Regions from separate parts of the Paenibacillus sp. FSL P4-0113 genome, predicted to be linked through region 1. Evidence: riboswitches for the same ligand, from Rfam matches in the RefSeq annotation. Region 1 holds a riboswitch; each other region holds the start of a gene.
The links. Region 1 has a riboswitch for glycine ahead of MKX46_RS09300 (alanine/glycine:cation symporter family protein). Riboswitches for the same ligand answer to the same signal wherever they lie in the genome.
Positions count from the first base shown of each region.

Region 2: another riboswitch for glycine. It lies ahead of sdaAB (L-serine ammonia-lyase, iron-sulfur-dependent subunit beta); the one in region 1 lies ahead of MKX46_RS09300 (alanine/glycine:cation symporter family protein).
Region 3: another riboswitch for glycine. It lies ahead of gcvT (glycine cleavage system aminomethyltransferase GcvT); the one in region 1 lies ahead of MKX46_RS09300 (alanine/glycine:cation symporter family protein).

Region 1 is NZ_JBBPAZ010000001.1:2,234,408-2,240,009, forward strand. It holds gene MKX46_RS09285 (carbohydrate ABC transporter permease) at 1-488, shown strand, start outside; gene MKX46_RS09290 (carbohydrate ABC transporter permease) at 511-1,338, shown strand; gene MKX46_RS09295 (iron-containing alcohol dehydrogenase) at 1,486-2,658, shown strand; gene MKX46_RS09300 (alanine/glycine:cation symporter family protein) at 2,716-4,134, opposite strand; glycine riboswitch at 4,294-4,388, opposite strand; glycine riboswitch at 4,407-4,483, opposite strand; gene MKX46_RS09305 (glycoside hydrolase family 1 protein) at 4,649-5,602, opposite strand, start outside.
Region 2 is NZ_JBBPAZ010000001.1:4,055,049-4,060,650, reverse strand. It holds gene MKX46_RS17550 (ABC transporter ATP-binding protein) at 1-809, opposite strand, end outside; gene MKX46_RS17545 (ABC transporter ATP-binding protein) at 787-1,818, opposite strand; gene MKX46_RS17540 (DUF6359 domain-containing protein) at 2,147-3,742, opposite strand; glycine riboswitch at 3,958-4,073, shown strand; gene sdaAB (L-serine ammonia-lyase, iron-sulfur-dependent subunit beta) at 4,285-4,974, shown strand; gene sdaAA (L-serine ammonia-lyase, iron-sulfur-dependent, subunit alpha) at 4,964-5,602, shown strand, end outside.
Region 3 is NZ_JBBPAZ010000001.1:2,021,270-2,026,871, reverse strand. It holds gene gcvPA (aminomethyl-transferring glycine dehydrogenase subunit GcvPA) at 1-1,041, opposite strand, end outside; gene gcvT (glycine cleavage system aminomethyltransferase GcvT) at 1,168-2,268, opposite strand; glycine riboswitch at 2,445-2,544, opposite strand; gene gcvH (glycine cleavage system protein GcvH) at 2,937-3,329, shown strand; gene MKX46_RS08475 (PTS mannitol transporter subunit IICB) at 3,757-5,235, shown strand; gene MKX46_RS08470 (BglG family transcription antiterminator) at 5,317-5,602, shown strand, end outside.

The sequences.
Region 1 (5,602 bases):
ATTTCGGATTTCTCAACTACCTTCTGCAACTCTTGGGACTGCCCATGGTTCAATGGCTGAATGTGCCATGGGGTATCCAAATTGCCATTTCTTCTATGGTCGTATGGAGATGGATGGGCTATAACGCAATCATCTATCTGGCCGGACTTCAGAGTATTCCGCATGTGCTGTATGAGGCCGCCAAAATAGACGGAGCAACCGGAGCGCAAGCTTTTTTCCGCATCACTATCCCCATGCTGCGCCCAGTCATTCTGTTTACGGTCATTACGTCCACCATCGGCGGTATGCAACTCTTCACCGAGCCACAGGTCCTGGTCGGTAATGACGGCGGTTCCGGGGCAAGTGGCATGACCATCGTTTTATACCTGTACCGCGAGTCGTTCATTAACAACTATTTTGGATATGGTGCAGCCGTCGGATGGGGCATGTTCCTCATCATTGCTCTATTCTCCATCATCAACTGGAAACTCGTTCAAGGTAAAAAATAATGATGGGAAGGAGCTTCACAACATGATACAGACACGTGCAAAATCCTTTGTTTTATATGCCGGATTGTTGGTGGGAATCATCCTGTCGATGTTTCCATTTTACTGGCTGATCGTTATGGCAACCCGTACAACTTCAGACATCTATCGTTTTCCACCGCAATTGTGGTTTGGCGGCCACTTCTTGGATAACATAACGAGAGTATTGCAGCAGATTAATTTTGCCGGAGCCTTTTTTAATACCCTTTTTGTAGCCGGTTCTGTTACCTTATTGGTTCTGTTTTTCGATTCGCTGGCAGGTTTTGCATTCGCCAAGTTTGATTTTCCGGGCAAAAAAGTGCTATTTATCGTTCTGCTAGCTACAATGATGGTCCCTTCACAACTTTCGCTTGTCCCCTCCTTTGTCATGATGGCCTCCTTTGGATGGGTAGGTACGTTCAAAGCGCTTATTATCCCGGGGATGGTAAATGCCTTCGGCATTTTCTGGATTCGTCAATATGCGGAAGAATCCATTCCAAAGGAGCTGCTGGATGCGGGGCGGATGGACGGATGCAGCTTTTTTCGACTGTACTTGAATGTAGCACTGCCTATTCTACGTCCTGCGTTCGCTTTTCTCGGCGCGTTTACCTTTATAGGAGCCTGGAATGATTATTTATGGCCGTTAATCGTCTTAACGGATGAGCGTAAATTCACGCTCCAGATTGCACTGTCACAGTTAAACGGGATTTACAATACGGATTATGCGATGGTCATTGCGGGCACCCTGCTTGCTGTACTGCCACTTATTATTTTGTTTCTTTTCATTAGCCGCCAGTTTATTTCCGATCTTGCCGCTGGTGCGGTCAAAGATTAGATTCACTTGAATTCCCTTATTCATTTCATGTATAATAATTAATCGTCATTTCAAATAGCTTACATGATGAGGTTAGGTATACAACAGCAATCAGGTTAAGCGATTTACGATTTGAACATGAACTATGAACTGAGGGGAACTTTCCAGATGAACAAATTCACATATTATAACCCCACCAAATTAATTTTTGGAGACAATCAAATTGAAGAACTGCAGCAGGAACTGTTGAATTACGGCAAAAATATTTTGCTGATATATGGAGGCGGAAGTGTCAAACGAAATGGTCTATATGACCAGGTATTAAACGCGTTACAGCCGCTACATCTCAACATTCATGAATTGTCGGGCGTAGAACCGAATCCGCGGTTGTCCACCGTTAAGAAGGGCATCGACATTTGCCGAAACAAAAAAATCGACTTCTTACTTGCAGTAGGCGGCGGGAGCGTTATTGATTGCACCAAAGCCATCGCAGCAGGGGCTGAATATGACGGCGATGTGTGGGATATTATCAATAAAAAGCACATGCCTACCCAGGCTCTGCCATTCGGTACCATCCTCACACTCGCCGCTACCGGTTCAGAAATGAATCCAGATTCTGTTATCACCAACTGGGAAACAAACGAAAAATACGTATGGGGCAGCGCGGTGACGCATCCGAAATTCTCAATTCTGGACCCAAAAAACACCTTCTCTGTGCCACGTGATCAGACGGTATATGGCATGGTGGATATGATGAGCCATGTGTTTGAACAGTATTTTCACAATGTTAAAAATACACCGTTGCAAGATCGTATGTGCTTTTCCGTGCTGCAAACCGTAATCGAAACTGCACCTAAGCTGTTGGAGGATTTGCACAACTACGAGCATCGCGAAACGATTTTATATGCCGGAACGATTGCTCTTAACGGAACACTGCAAATGGGCTACTTCGGGGACTGGGCTTCGCATACGATTGAACATGCATTATCTGCTGTATATGATATTCCTCATGCTGGCGGTCTGGCGATCCTATTCCCCAACTGGATGAGACATACGGTCGATCAGGATGCTGCACGCATGAAACGGCTGATGCTCAGCATGTTTGACTTAGACACCGTAGATAAAACAGATAGAGAAATCGCTTTGGAGGGTATTGACCGTCTTAGTGCATTCTGGACAAGTCTCGGTGCCCCTTCCACCCTGGCCGATTACAATATTAATGATGAGCAATTGGAAAAAATCGCAACCATTGCAGCCCGTGAAATGGAATATGGAGGCTTCGGTAATTATAAAAAGCTGAATCAAGAAGATATTTTAGCTATTTTGCGTGCATCGTTATAACATTCAAAAGGGAGTGTCCTCAAGCCTGTGATGGCTGAAGGCACTCCCTTTTGGAATTTATGAATTAACCGTGTGTCCCTTTTCTTCTACTTGAATAGCTGCCCCTACACTGGCACCTGCAAGAATGCCCTTTTTCTTACTAGAATTCAGAGAATCCATATAGATTCGGGTTTCTGCAACGACAATGCCTGACAAACCAAGCAGTGCAATCAGGTTCGGGAAAGCCATCATTGCGTTAAAGATATCTGCCAGCAGCCAAATCGCATCCAGTTTAATGAACGCGCCCCCGCCAACGAGTAGAATGAACAGATAACGGTATGGCTTAATCCACTTGACCCCAAGCAAATATTCAACACAGCGTTCCCCGTAATAGTTCCAGCCGAGCATGGTGGTGAACGCGAACATAATCAGAATAATTGTGAGCAGTTCTGCCCCCAGCGGGAATGCGCTGGAAAATGCTTGCTGAGTCATCAGGCCCGCATCGGTAGGCCCGCTCCACACACCGCTAACCAGTAGCGTCAACCCGGTCATCACACAAATAACCATCGTATCAATAAACACGCCTGTCATGGAAATCAGCCCTTGTTCCGCAGGCCATTTGGTTTTGGCAGCTGCGGCTGCAATCGGTGCGCTTCCCAATCCGGCCTCATTGGCAAAAATACCTCTGGCTACCCCACTTCGCATCGCCAGCATAATCGTAGCTCCGGCAAATCCGCCCGTTGCCGATGTAGTTGAAAATGCCGAATGGAGCACCAGCGCAATTGCGGCAGGAAGCTGGTCAGCAAACCGAATCAGTACGATGAGACAGATCAGTACGTACAAGCCTGTTTTAAAAGGAACGACCTTCGTCGATACCTTGGCAATACTTTTGAGTCCTCCAATAGTAACCAGTCCTGTGAGGATAGCAATAATCAGTGCCGTTACAATGGGCGGAACACCAAAACTGTTTTCCGTCGAAGATACAATCGCTTTGACCTGTGGAAACGTTCCAATCCCGAACAACGCTACCAGCATGCCCGAAAAAGCAAACAGCATCGCCAGCGGTTTAAAACGACGTCCTAGACCTTTCTCAATATAATACATCGGGCCGCCGGAAAATTGTCCATTCCGATCCTTCACCCGGTATTTTACTGCAAGTACACCTTCCGCATATTTCGTCGCCATCCCAAAAAAGGCTGCAACGACCATCCAGAACAAGGCACCCGGCCCGCCCAGCTTAATGGCTGTCGCTACGCCGACAATACTTCCTGTGCCAACTGTAGCCGCTAGCGCCGTACTCAAAGCCGCAAAACTACTTACATCCCCGCTGCCTTCATTCGGGGCCTTACCGATCAGCTTGATCGCCAGGGGCAGGCGGAATACCTGCAACATTTTCAGACGTATGGTCAGCCACAACCCCGTTCCCATGACAAGAATGATGAGAGGCGCCCCCCATATCCAACTGCTAATCGCTTCTAACACATGTACCAAATTCATTTCAACCCGCTCCTCCAGCATATTAGAAAACAAAAAAGAGTCAAATCAGCTGATTCGACTCCTGGAGAGGTTAAAGGCACGAAAAAATACAACCATCTTGTGCAGGTTTCTGCCTCTAATAGCTCATAAAAAAGCCTAGGGTATTCCCTGTCACAGGTTATTCGCGTCTCTGTCCTTTTGCCTGAGAGTTTAAGCAGATGTTCTCTGCGGTGCACCTTCGGCGCCCAATTAAGGGTCTCTCCAGAGTTCTGTCCGTTTACGGTCCCCGCTTGTGGCTGTAAACAGCCTAAGCACCTGAGAGTTTTGCCCCTTCGGTCGGAACTTTCGTTCCATCTCCCGCAAACATCAACCAGACATATGAAATTTTTATTCATTATACAGAAAACTTTCAGCTTATTACAAGTGAAAAGTTTGTGAAGCCCTCTGAAATATTATTATGTCTATCAAAAAAGCGGGTACAGCAGATTGCATCCTTAGGATGTCCTCTGCTATACCCGCCCGAGACGATATGAAATTACAATTCTTCACCATTGGTTGCTATCACATTTTTATACCAGTTAAAAGAGTCTTTTTTGGAGCGTTTGAGCGTTCCGTTACCGTCATCATCCAGATCAACGTAAATAAATCCGTAGCGCTTGGACATTTCGGAAGTAGACATGCTCACGAGGTCGATAGGGCCCCAGCTGGTGTAACCAATCAGATCAACACCGTCAGCAATCGCTTCCTTCATTTGGACAATATGCTGACGCAAGTAATCAATGCGATACGTGTCATGCACAGAGCCGTCCTCTTCCACCTTATCATATGCACCCAAGCCATTTTCCACGATGAACAGCGGCTTTTGATAGCGATCATAAAACGTATTCAGTGTAACACGCAGGCCGATCGGATCGATCTGCCATCCCCAGTCGGAGGACTGCAGATACGGATTTTTCACGCCGCCAATCAGGTTTCCTGCTGCTTTCTCGCCTTCTGGACCTGCCGATACGGTCAAGGTCATGTAGTAGCTAAATGAGATAAAATCAACCGTATTATTTTTCAAAATTTCGGCATCGCCGGGTTCTGTCTGGATCACAATATTATTTTCTACAAAATAACGATTCATATAGTTGGAATATTCCCCACGGGCATGCACATCCGTAAAGAATAGGTTCATCTGATTTTCATGCTGGGCTTTCAGTATATCCGCTGGGTTACACGTATGTGGATAGCTTTCTATACGTGCCAACATACAGCCGATCTGAGCACCCGGGATGATCTCATGTCCCCGTTTGGTTGCCAGTGCACTAGCTACAAATTGATGATGCAATGCTTGATATATCGCTTGTTGTTTGTTTTCTACACGGTCAATAACCACACCGCCACCGGTGAACGGACTCATGGTCATTACATTGATTTCATTAAAGGTCAGCCAGTATTTTACTTTATCCTTATAGCGTGTAAACACCGTTTCGGCATAATTGACGTA
Region 2 (5,602 bases), 1.8 Mb from region 1:
TGAGCATTTTCCAGCCGTTTTGTAGGATCAATATTGGGAATGGTTGCAATGAGGCGCTGGGTATACAGATGCTGTGGACGCTCATAAATATCTTGCTCGCTCCCCTGCTCCACTAGACGGCCCCGATACATAATACCGATTTGGTCGCACATATGGCGGATAATACCTAAATCATGGCTGATGAACAAATACGTCAAATTAAATTCCTGCTGCACATCCTTCATAAAATTAAGCACCTGTGCCTGCACGGAAACGTCCAGTGCTGACACTGGCTCATCAGCAATGATCAGCTTGGGGTTTAATGTCAGCGCACGCGCGATCCCGATCCGCTGTCGTTGCCCCCCGGAAAATTCATGCGGATATTTATAGGCTGCATCGGCGTTCAAGCCGACCTTTTCCAGCAACGTCTGTACTTTTCTCCGTTCTTCCTCACTACTCAGCCTTTCAAAATTTCGCAGCGGTTCAGCAATGACATCCAATACGCGCTTACGCGGGTTAAGCGAAGAGTATGGGTCCTGAAAGATCATCTGAATATCTCTACGCAATGGATGACGATTGTTACTACTTAGAGCTGCAAGGTCCTTTCCTTTAAACAAAGTCCGTCCGCTCGTCAGCTTATTTAGACCGATGATCGTCCTGCCTGTCGTCGTTTTCCCACAGCCAGATTCCCCCACCAGCCCGTAGGTCTGGCCTGCCTCAATGCTGATCGACACGCCATCCACTGCTTTCACCTGATCGATAACACGCTGGAAGAAACCACCGCGCACCGGATAGTGCACCCTCAAATCATTTAACTCCAGTAGTGCCATGAGCAGCCTCCCCCTTCGCCTCGTCTTCAAAATGAAAATGCTGATAACATGTACAACGGACCCAATGTCCAGGGGAAATTTCATTTAATTGGGGATGGTCTTCATGCACCCTCTGCTGAATCCAGGGAATACGTGGAGCAAAGCGGCAGCTATTGCGGGGGATATCTTGTAATGAGGGAACAATGCCGCCGATGACATGCAGTGATTCCCCCTTGGTATGCGATCCCGGCATGGAAGCAAGCAAAGAACGCGTATACGGATGCTGTGGATGCCTGAATAATTCAAAAACATCAGCGCTCTCCACGATTTCTCCGGCATACATGACCACCACGCGGTCGGCTACTTCTGCCACAACACCAAGATCGTGCGTAATCAGGATAATACCGCTCCCAGTCTCCTGTTGAAGTTGTTTGAGCAAGTCGAGAATTTGCGATTGGATCGTTACATCGAGCGCAGTCGTCGGCTCATCTGCAATAATAAGAGAAGGTCGGCAAGCTATGGCAATCGCGATCATCACACGCTGCCGCATCCCTCCTGACAGTTCATGCGGATACTGATCATACACACGCACTGGATTCGGTATATCTACACTTTCCAGCAGCTCCAGCACACGTTCCCTTTTTTGCTTCGTAGATAGTGACGTATGATAATCGAGATTTTCCTCAATCTGCTTGCCAATGCTCATCAACGGGTTGAGTGCTGTCAACGGGTCCTGAAAGATCATGCCAATTCCCGCTCCGCGGATTTTATTCATTTGCCCTGAGGAAAGACGGTTCAAGTCCGTTCCTTTAAAAAAGACCTCCCCCTCTACACGCGTGCGTTCCATGTCATGCAGTTGCGGGATCGAAAGCGCTAACGCGCTTTTGCCACAGCCGGATTCTCCGACTACAGCCAGCACTTCATTGGGGTTGACCGTCAGATCCAGATGGTCGACTGCGGGGTGATATTGATCCTGGATGCGAAAAGATACGGATAATCCTTTAATTTCCAACACAGGTTCGGTATTCAATGCGCGCTTCCTCCATTCTCCATGGTCTTGTCCCGCTTATTCTCACCATGTTTGATGTTTAAAACCTCTCATGAACATTACATACCGTTTTTGTCGGAATAATTTGAATACATCCTATCACCAGTATATGGATATATCAATTAAGATTATGCTATCAACATCATTTAAAAAATCAATGATCCAGCAATAGTGCGGCCTTTCTGGCACAAAATGTAATGAAATAACCAACCGCAGGTTAATTTTCATCACAAAAAAAGTCGCCTGATCCCTCAGCAGGGATCAAACGACTAACTAACCCAAGCTCACATTGAGCTCCTGACAATATAATTTACGAAGCCGCTCCATAGGAGCCAGACTTGAATGTTCTAGGATCGTACCATTTGTAGCCTGCTGCCGGAGCAGACCAAGGCTCAGGCTGTGGTTCCGTGGACGCCGCAGGCTCTTCGAATGGCAGAAGCTTCGTCGGTTGATCCAGAGTCAAACCTGCCACATCGGACAATTTCGTGTAGTCCTGCTTCCATGCAAGCCATTGAACCGTTTGCACCAGGAAGGTTGAATCATCCACTTCTTTGAAGCCATCATATGTCTTCTTCGACTGTCCGTTTTCCTCACGCACATATTTCGGTGTAGCATCTTCTACAGGGGAAGAATCACCGATGAATGCCGCCTTGCCTTGGCCTACCTTGGAGATAGCGGCATAAGGTCCTTCCGCACGGCCCCCGCCGTTATAAACCCCCTGATCTACCGCATTCCCCCATTTTTTCGTGCCTGAAGGGATATAAGCAATGCCTTTAGCCTTGGTAGGATCAATAATAGCCAGCGTAGATCCTGCATGCATGGCAATCGAGCGCACACCCTTGGTAATACCGAAAGATTGATCTGCGGCTACAATGTCGGTAGCATTCACATCACCGAGCGCATTGTAACGGAAACGAACGCCAAAGTTGGCCGCCAGCCAATCGGAGCTTGTTAATCCTTGCATTGCCGGTGATGCAGCCTCTTCTGCAGTCATGCCTTTGGCCGGATTAGTATAGGCTCCACGACGGTAGCCATTCATAACCTCGGAGGAATCCCAACGGTTTTTGTTACGATCTGCATTATAATGATCGGAGATGAAGAAGACGCTCCCTCCGTTATTCACGTATTGCAGCAGGGCAGCCTGCTCGGATGCCTTAAAGGCAACATTCGCTTCACCAATAATGAACACATCATATTGGCGCAGCTTGTCATAGGTTATGGCCTGCTCTCCATAAGTAAAAGGAATGGGACGATTTAATGGGTCTACCGTAAAGCCTACATTACGCAGTCCATTGGCAAAGTCGGAGAAGGCGCCTTCAATGACCCAATCTGCTGCACCAGCGGTCTGTGCGTGCGTATTATCGAACAGCACCTTTTTGCCTTTTCCATCCGGCAATGTAGTACCGGGTTGACCCGGGTTGCCAGGTTCAGGTTCACCAGGTTCCCCTGGCTCGCTTCCGTTCACCAGTTCAACAGCGCTTGGGCTTTTCACTCCACCAAAATTATTGTAGGCGCCGAGTGTACCCGTCACACGGATTTTGCTGCCAATCAGCTCAGGATGGCCTGTTAGCCCAAATTGCCCTCTGTACGCGGATGTCAGCTGTACATCCAATAGATTAGACGTGCTACGTTCATTGGCCTGGTCGGCAATCAGTACGTTAAAATCATTCGCAAACGGAGAAGAAAAGTTAGCCGTTTTCGATCCGGTAGCATGTCCGACGATATAACCTTCTACCGTCACCGTACCTCCACTGCTTTGGCCCTGAAGTGCTTCGGCTACTGTCAATGCTCCCTCTGCCTTGACCTGACCGAACGGAACGAAGATCCCGATCAGCAGTGAAACGATCGCTGCTAGATGCAGCATCCCTTTTAAGCGTGAACCTGTGAACCGCAAGCCTTTTACCATACGTCAATATCCCTCCTATGATTTCCATAAATGTACTTGTCCTCTATCAGATTAGCCGCCAATCTTCTAATTCCTTCCTGATTTCATCCATAATTATGTAAACTTTAATCTTTTTTATTGGAAATGCACCTGTTTATGTAAAAATTAAACCCTGTGATTGACACCGAGCACGTCATACATTACGCTAAGAAAGACATGTAGAACGGTATACGCGAATGAAGATGACGGGAGAGTCTGTCCAGGGGGCTTACACTCTGGCGGCACCGAAGGAGCAAGACGCCAGCACCCGGCTGGCGGATAATCTCTCAGGTCCATGTATCGTCATCTGACGCAACTCTGGAGAGAGCGCAAGCCACCCAAGGGGTAAGGCGGTAAGAACACCGCACGAAACTCTCAGGTAACGAGGACAGAGATAAGGGAAACTTCCTTATCCTGTCCTTTTTTGTGCTCACATTGTGCGTCAGCATTAGGAACCGTCATAACCGCGCAAAGACGCGGAAATACCATATAGTATGGTATTAGAACATACAGGGGGCCACACCATGCGTTTCAAAGATGTATTTTCTATTATCGGCCCGGCCATGACCGGACCTTCCAGTTCACACACCGCAGGCGCGGTGCGACTCGCACGCGTTGCCCGGCACTGGCTTGGGGCGCAGCCTGACCGTGCCCGTATGACACTGTACGGCTCCTTTGCCGATACGTATAAAGGACACGGTACGGATCTGGCGCTCATCGCAGGACTGCTTAATTACGATACGGACGATCACCGGATTCCAGATGCCGAGCAATGGGCCGAGCAAGCCGGGATGACCGTGGAATTCGCCGTCAGTGGACTCCCCGCTCCTCATCCGAACACCGTCCGTTTCGAGTTGTGGAAGGGCGAGGATCAGCGCACACTGCTGGGCTCCTCCATCGGCGGCGGCAGCATCCATGTCCAGCAACTCAACGAATTCCGGGTCAATCTGACCGGGGAGCTGCCTACGCTGGTGCTTCTCCACTCGGATAAGCCCGGTACATTGGGCGCAATAACTTCAGCGCTGGGCGCGGCCCACATTAACATTGCCTATATGCACGTAGATCGCAAAGGCCGGGATGGTGAAGCACTCACCGCCATTGAAACGGACAGTTCTGCTCCAGCTGAACTGATTGCGGAACTGCGTTCTTTACCTCATATGTATGAAATTAAGATGATTAATTTGAAAAAAGGAGCTGAATCCGATGCGGTTTAGCCATCTGCATGAGATCAGCGCTTTATGCGCTGAAGAATCCACCACGATTGGCCGCTTGATGATTCAAGAGCAGGTACAAGAAACGAATACAACGGAGGAAGAAATCTTTCGCCAAATGTCTGATTATTATGAAATCATGAAGGAAGCCGTTCATCGCGGTCAGACACAAGACACCGTATCCCGCAGTGGATTGACGGGCGGCGACGGCAAGCGCCTGGCCGAGTATCTGCGGTCAGGGGAGACCTGCTCCGGTGATGCCTCCGCGCTCGCCATGGCTTATGCCCTCTCCGTGTCGGAGGTTAATGCATCTATGGGTCGCATTGTCGCCACTCCTACCGCAGGCTCATGTGGGGTTATCCCTGGTGTGTTCATCAGTGCGCAGGAACGGTTCGGCTGGGATGATGAGCATATGGTGAACGGCCTATTCGCCGCTGGAGCCATTGGCTACGTGATCGCCAACAACTCCTTCATTTCTGGCGCGGAGGGAGGCTGTCAGGCTGAGATTGGCTCAGCTATCGGGATGGCCGCTGGCGCTATGGTCGAGCTGCGCGGTGGTACGCCTGAACAGGCTGTTCACGCCGTGGGCCTCGCTCTTAAGAACACGCTCGGCCTGATTTGCGACCCCGTC
Region 3 (5,602 bases), 210 kb from region 1:
CATAACAGACAAGTATACAGATGCAGATAAAGCTAGCAACGCTTGATTGGAACAAATGTTAGAGGTGGCCTTTTCGCGGCGGATATGCTGTTCGCGCGCTTGCAAGGTCAGCACGAAGCCGCGTTTACCATTGCGATCAGTGGTCTGACCCACAATACGGCCGGGGATACGGCGCATATGTGCCTGAGAAACGGCAAAGTATCCACAGGTCGGACCGCCGAGAGAAGAGGAGATGCCAAGTGGCTGCGCGTCTCCTACCACAATATCCGCGCCCTGTTTGCCGGGTGTCTCCAGCAAGCCAAGTGCCAGTGGGTTGGCACTGACGACCAAAAGACCTTTGTGTGCATGGATGAGGTCAGCCATCGGCTGTAGATTTTCCACGGCTCCGAAAAAGTTGGGGCTTTGGACCAAAACAGCCGCGGTCTGTTCCGATACGGCCGCCGCTAACGCATCAGCATCCGTTACACCGTCCGAACAGCCGATCTCCACGATGTCCAAATTCAATCCGCGTGCATAGGTTGCCAATACCTGACGTGCCTCTGGATGGACGGACCTCGATACGATAAGCTGTTTACGGCGGGTAGCTGCGGCGGACAGTGAGCCCGCTTCCGCCAGTGCAGTCGCTCCGTCGTACATGCTGGCATTAGCTACAGCCATGCCCGTCAATTCGCAAATATACGATTGAAACTCGAAAATGGCTTGTAGCTCGCCTTGGCTTACTTCCGGCTGATAGGGGGTGTAGGCAGTGTAGAATTCTGAGCGTGAAGTGATGTGCTGGATGACGGACGGAATATGATGATCATAAATTCCTGCGCCAAGAAAGCTGGCATGTGTGTCTGTATTGGCATTGTGTCCGGCCAGCTCGGTCAAGTGACGGGTTAAGGCTTTCTCATCGAGTCGAGAAGAAAGAGGGAGTTCCCCTTGATATCGAATGGCCTCTGGAATGTCACTGAATAAATCATCAATGGATGATACACCGACCACACGCAGCATTTCGGTTTGATCCTGTTCAGTCATAGGGAGATAACGATGCTGCTTCATAGGTTCTGGCTCCTTTCGAAAAGCAAAATTTTAAATCCGTAAATGAGCTAATAAAAAAGTGTGAGATGAAAACCCAGAAATACATATCTGACATGTTTGCTTTATAGAAATAAGGAGAGTTTAAGATCAGCGTGGGCGCTTATAAAAGGGGGCTGCCACCACCTCGGCACGCAGGCGTTTGCCACGAATCTCAACCTCCAGTGGTGTGGAGAGGGCGCTAAAACGACTGTCCACCAAGGCGAGGCCCAGATTACGCTTCAAGGAGGGCGACTGAGTCCCCGTTGTGACCTCACCGATGTGTTGTCCTTCTGCGAATACCGGATAATGGGCGCGTGGGATACCGCGGTCCATCATTTCTAGCCCGATCAATTTACGAGGAACCCCTTGTTCTTTTTGACGCTGAAGTGCTTCTCTACCGATAAAATCTCCTTTATTCAGCTTGACGAAGAAACCCAGACCGGCTTCGAGTGGTGAAATTGTGGCAGATAACTCCTGTCCGTATAGCGGCAACCGAGCCTCAAAGCGTAGTGTATCCCGAGCACCAAGTCCAGCGGGAATCAGCCCATACGACTCACCGGAACGAAGCAAACCCTCCCATACGGCGGGTGCTTCCGCGGCAGGTACGTAAAATTCAAAACCGTCTTCGCCCGTATATCCGGTTCGTGAGACGAGTGCTTTTGCTCCGAACAATGGCACGTTCTCATGAAAGTGGAAAGATGCCAGATTCGTAATATCCGTATCTGCCACGGCTGCGGCAATACGTGCTGCTTCCGGTCCCTGCAATGCCAGCAATGCTATTGCATCAGACACATTCTCCATGTGAACGGATGCAGGCACATGACGAAGTAACCAATCCCAATCCTTATCAATGTTGGAGGCGTTCACAACGAGCATGTAGCGTTCCGGTCCTTTGCAGTAAACAAGCAGGTCGTCTACTACACCTCCATCGGGGTAACACAGGAGTGAATATTGTGCCTGACCTGGTTCCAACTGGCTGACATCATTCGTGGTCACCCTTTGTAGAAAAGCTTCGGCCTCTTTGCCTTCAACCAAAAACTCACCCATATGCGATACATCGAATAAACCCGCACGTTGCCGGACGGCCTCATGCTCCTTTTGAATGCCGCTAAACTGAACGGGGAGCTCCCAGCCTCCAAAGTCAATACAACGAACCCCAGACTGCGTCCCGTAGGATGAATATAGCGGTGTTTTTCGCAAATTAGTCATGTTTCCACTCCTATCCGGTGTAATCGGCTAAACAAAAAAGACAGGCCGAAAAAAACGTATAGACAGCAGTCTATACTCTTTTTTCAGCTCTGTCCTTGATACCAGAAAGTTACCCCGGTATGTACCGGGTTTCCTCTTGGGTGATCCGCTCCAATAGCGAATGCTCTCCAGAGATGCGTCCGGCAGAGGTCCTTTTGCCTGAGAGATTCACCTGCAATGCAGGCTTACTCCTTCGGCGCTACCTTCGGGATCAGCAGTATATTACCTGGCTTTGCAGATAACAACTTGATCCGATTCGCGTGCACAACTGTCTCACAAGCGGCAACAGCTATGCGAATCTTTTTGGCAGTCTCTCCCTCTGCGTTCATCCGCGTTTGCAGTTGTCGGGTGTTTCCCAAAGTATTTGCTATAACCCATTAATACGCAAATTCATTCAAAATGTCAATAAAAATGTCATCAAAAACAATAGAAAAAACATTTAATATATAAATAAGGATATGTAAGCGTTTGTTATAAATTATTATATTTTTATATAGAGCGCTATAGGAGGTGATATGAAGTATTTTTGTTAGTATTATTGACATGAGTGTTCTTATTGTCATAATCTTAACCTGTCTAATACAGGTGAGCAAATGCGATTTTATTCATATGGAAGTGAGGGGAACAGAATGGGTGAAGTGAAGCAGCAACTTTGGTATACAGACGAACATGAGTGGGTTCAGCGGACAGAGAATGGAACGGTGCGGATTGGTATTACAGACTTTGCACAGCACCAACTGGGTGATATTGTTTTTGTAGAATTACCTGAGGCGGGAGTAACGATTGAGCAGGGAGCGGAGATCGGTACGATTGAATCGGTGAAGACGGTATCCGACCTTTTTGCTCCGGTGACGGGAACCATATTAAAAGTGAATGAAGCGCTGGAAGGTACACCTGAGCTAGTGAATGAATCTCCATATGACAAAGGTTGGATGGTAGAAGTAGAGATGGATAAAGATGTGGAGGAATCATTGGGCAAACTACTGTCGGCGGATCAGTATGAGCAGTTGATTTCGGAGTAATAAATAGAGCAATGCAGCATGAAATAATAGCGTGTTATTCGGAATTTTATATTGATTTTTAATTGAATAAGAGCATCGTTAGTTTGCTCGATTTTTGTATAAAATAGTCGCTATGATTTGACGTAGCGGCTATTTTTTTGTCTTTTTTATGAAAACGTAATTACGTGTGTTGTTCTGATATAGTGGGTTGTCCCCATATAGGAATCATACATAATCCAGCGCGGTTTTTCGACTAATTTCTATAGCTACAGGTCATATTAAGAAGAATTATGCAGGTATAATATCTTCCTGGATAATTTAAATTTAAATGTTGTCATCAACGTTCATGACGAAAGTACGTTTTCATTTCGTTGATGAAGATAGCGCTGTCATTTAGTATGAATTTTAAGAAAAGGTAGTGATGCTTACCTACAAGGAGGATTTGAATATGAGTACATTGGACGCAAAGCCAAGTTCAAAAGGAGGCACTCGTGTCGCCGTACAGCGTTTTGGCCGTTTTCTTAGCGGTATGGTTATGCCCAATATGGGAGCCTTTATTGCGTGGGGGTTGATTACGGCACTCTTTATTCCGACCGGATGGTTCCCGAACGAAGGTTTTGCACAGTTGGTTGATCCGATGAAAAATTATTTGTTGCCGCTGCTGATTGGTTATACAGGGGGCACGATGATTCACGGACAGCGTGGAGGTGTGATCGGTGCCATCATGACGATGGGTGTCATAGTAGGAGCCGATATCCCGATGTTCCTGGGCGCGATGGTAGCTGGTCCGCTGGCTGCGTGGATATTGAAGAAGTTCGACAAGGCCATTGAAGGCAAAGTCAGATCAGGCTTTGAAATGCTGGTCAATAATTTTTCGGCCGGGATTATCGGTGCCATTCTAGCACTGCTTGCCCATGTGGCGATCGGCCCGGTTGTACAAATGATCAGTCAAGTGTTGTCGGCAGGGGTACAGTTCCTCGTGAACGCGGGGCTATTGCCGCTTGTCAACCTCATTATTGAGCCCGGAAAAGTATTATTTTTAAACAACGCGCTGAATCACGGAGTATTGAGTCCGATTGCGTTGGAGGAAGCTGCAAGAACAGGCAAATCCGTACTGTTCATGCTGGAATCCAACCCTGGGCCGGGGCTTGGTATTTTGCTGGCCTACTGTCTGTTCGGCAAAGGCTCTGCGAAGTCGTCAGCTCCTGGCGCAGTCATCATTCATTTTTTCGGCGGGATTCATGAAATTTATTTCCCTTATATTTTGATGAAGCCGATTCTGATTCTTGCAGCTATAGCTGGCGGTGTTGTGGGAACCTTCTGTTTCATGTTGACAGGTGCCGGACTGGTTGCTGCTCCTTCACCGGGTAGTATCATCGCCTATTTTCTAATGACGCCAAAAGGTGGATATTTGCCAATGCTGAGCGGGGTGATCGCTGCTGCGGTCGTATCCTTTGCTGTTGCAGCAGTGTTACTCAAGACAGGTAAGCAACAAGAAGAGGGGCTGGAGGAAGCTGCATCTCGCCTGAAAGATATGAAAAATCAAAGCAAGAGTGCCAGTGCTAACGCCACTGTAATGGAAGATAACCACGAATCTGATCGTGCTGCCGAGATTGTCGCAGATCGAACGCTCAAGGATAAATCCGAAGTGAACAAGATTGTCTTTTCCTGTGATGCAGGTATGGGTTCAAGCGCGATGGGTGCCTCGATTTTACGCAAAAAAATGAAGCAGGCGGGCGTAGGCGTAACAGTTACGAATACGGCAATCAGTGAAATTCCACAGGATGCGGATATTGTCATTACGCAAAAAACGTTGACAGACCGGGCTAAAACAGTAGTCCCGAATGCTGAACACATTTCCATTGACAATTTTCTGAAGAGTCCTGAATACGAAGCGCTGGTTGAACGTCTGAAATCCGATTCTTAATCCCCGTCATAGTCAGGCGGACTGTATGCAGTGTACGTCTCCTGCTGGAGGGATGAGCTTGGGAAGGAACGGTATGCGCTTATGAATATTACGAAACGACAACGTGACATCGTGGAATATCTTCTGGAGCAGTCCAAAGAGGTTACTGCCGGGGAAATTGCCACGAAGATCAATGTCAGCACAAGGACGGTTCATCGGGAACTGGGCGCAGTCGAGCATTGGCTGGCAACTCATGAGGTGAAGCTGGAGAAAAAGTCAGGGATTGGTATCTGTATAGATGCAGACCCAGCTCAGCTTGTATGCCTGCGAAAGCAATTGCTGTATACGAATCCAGACGAATATTCGGCTGAGGAGAGAAAGATCGTGG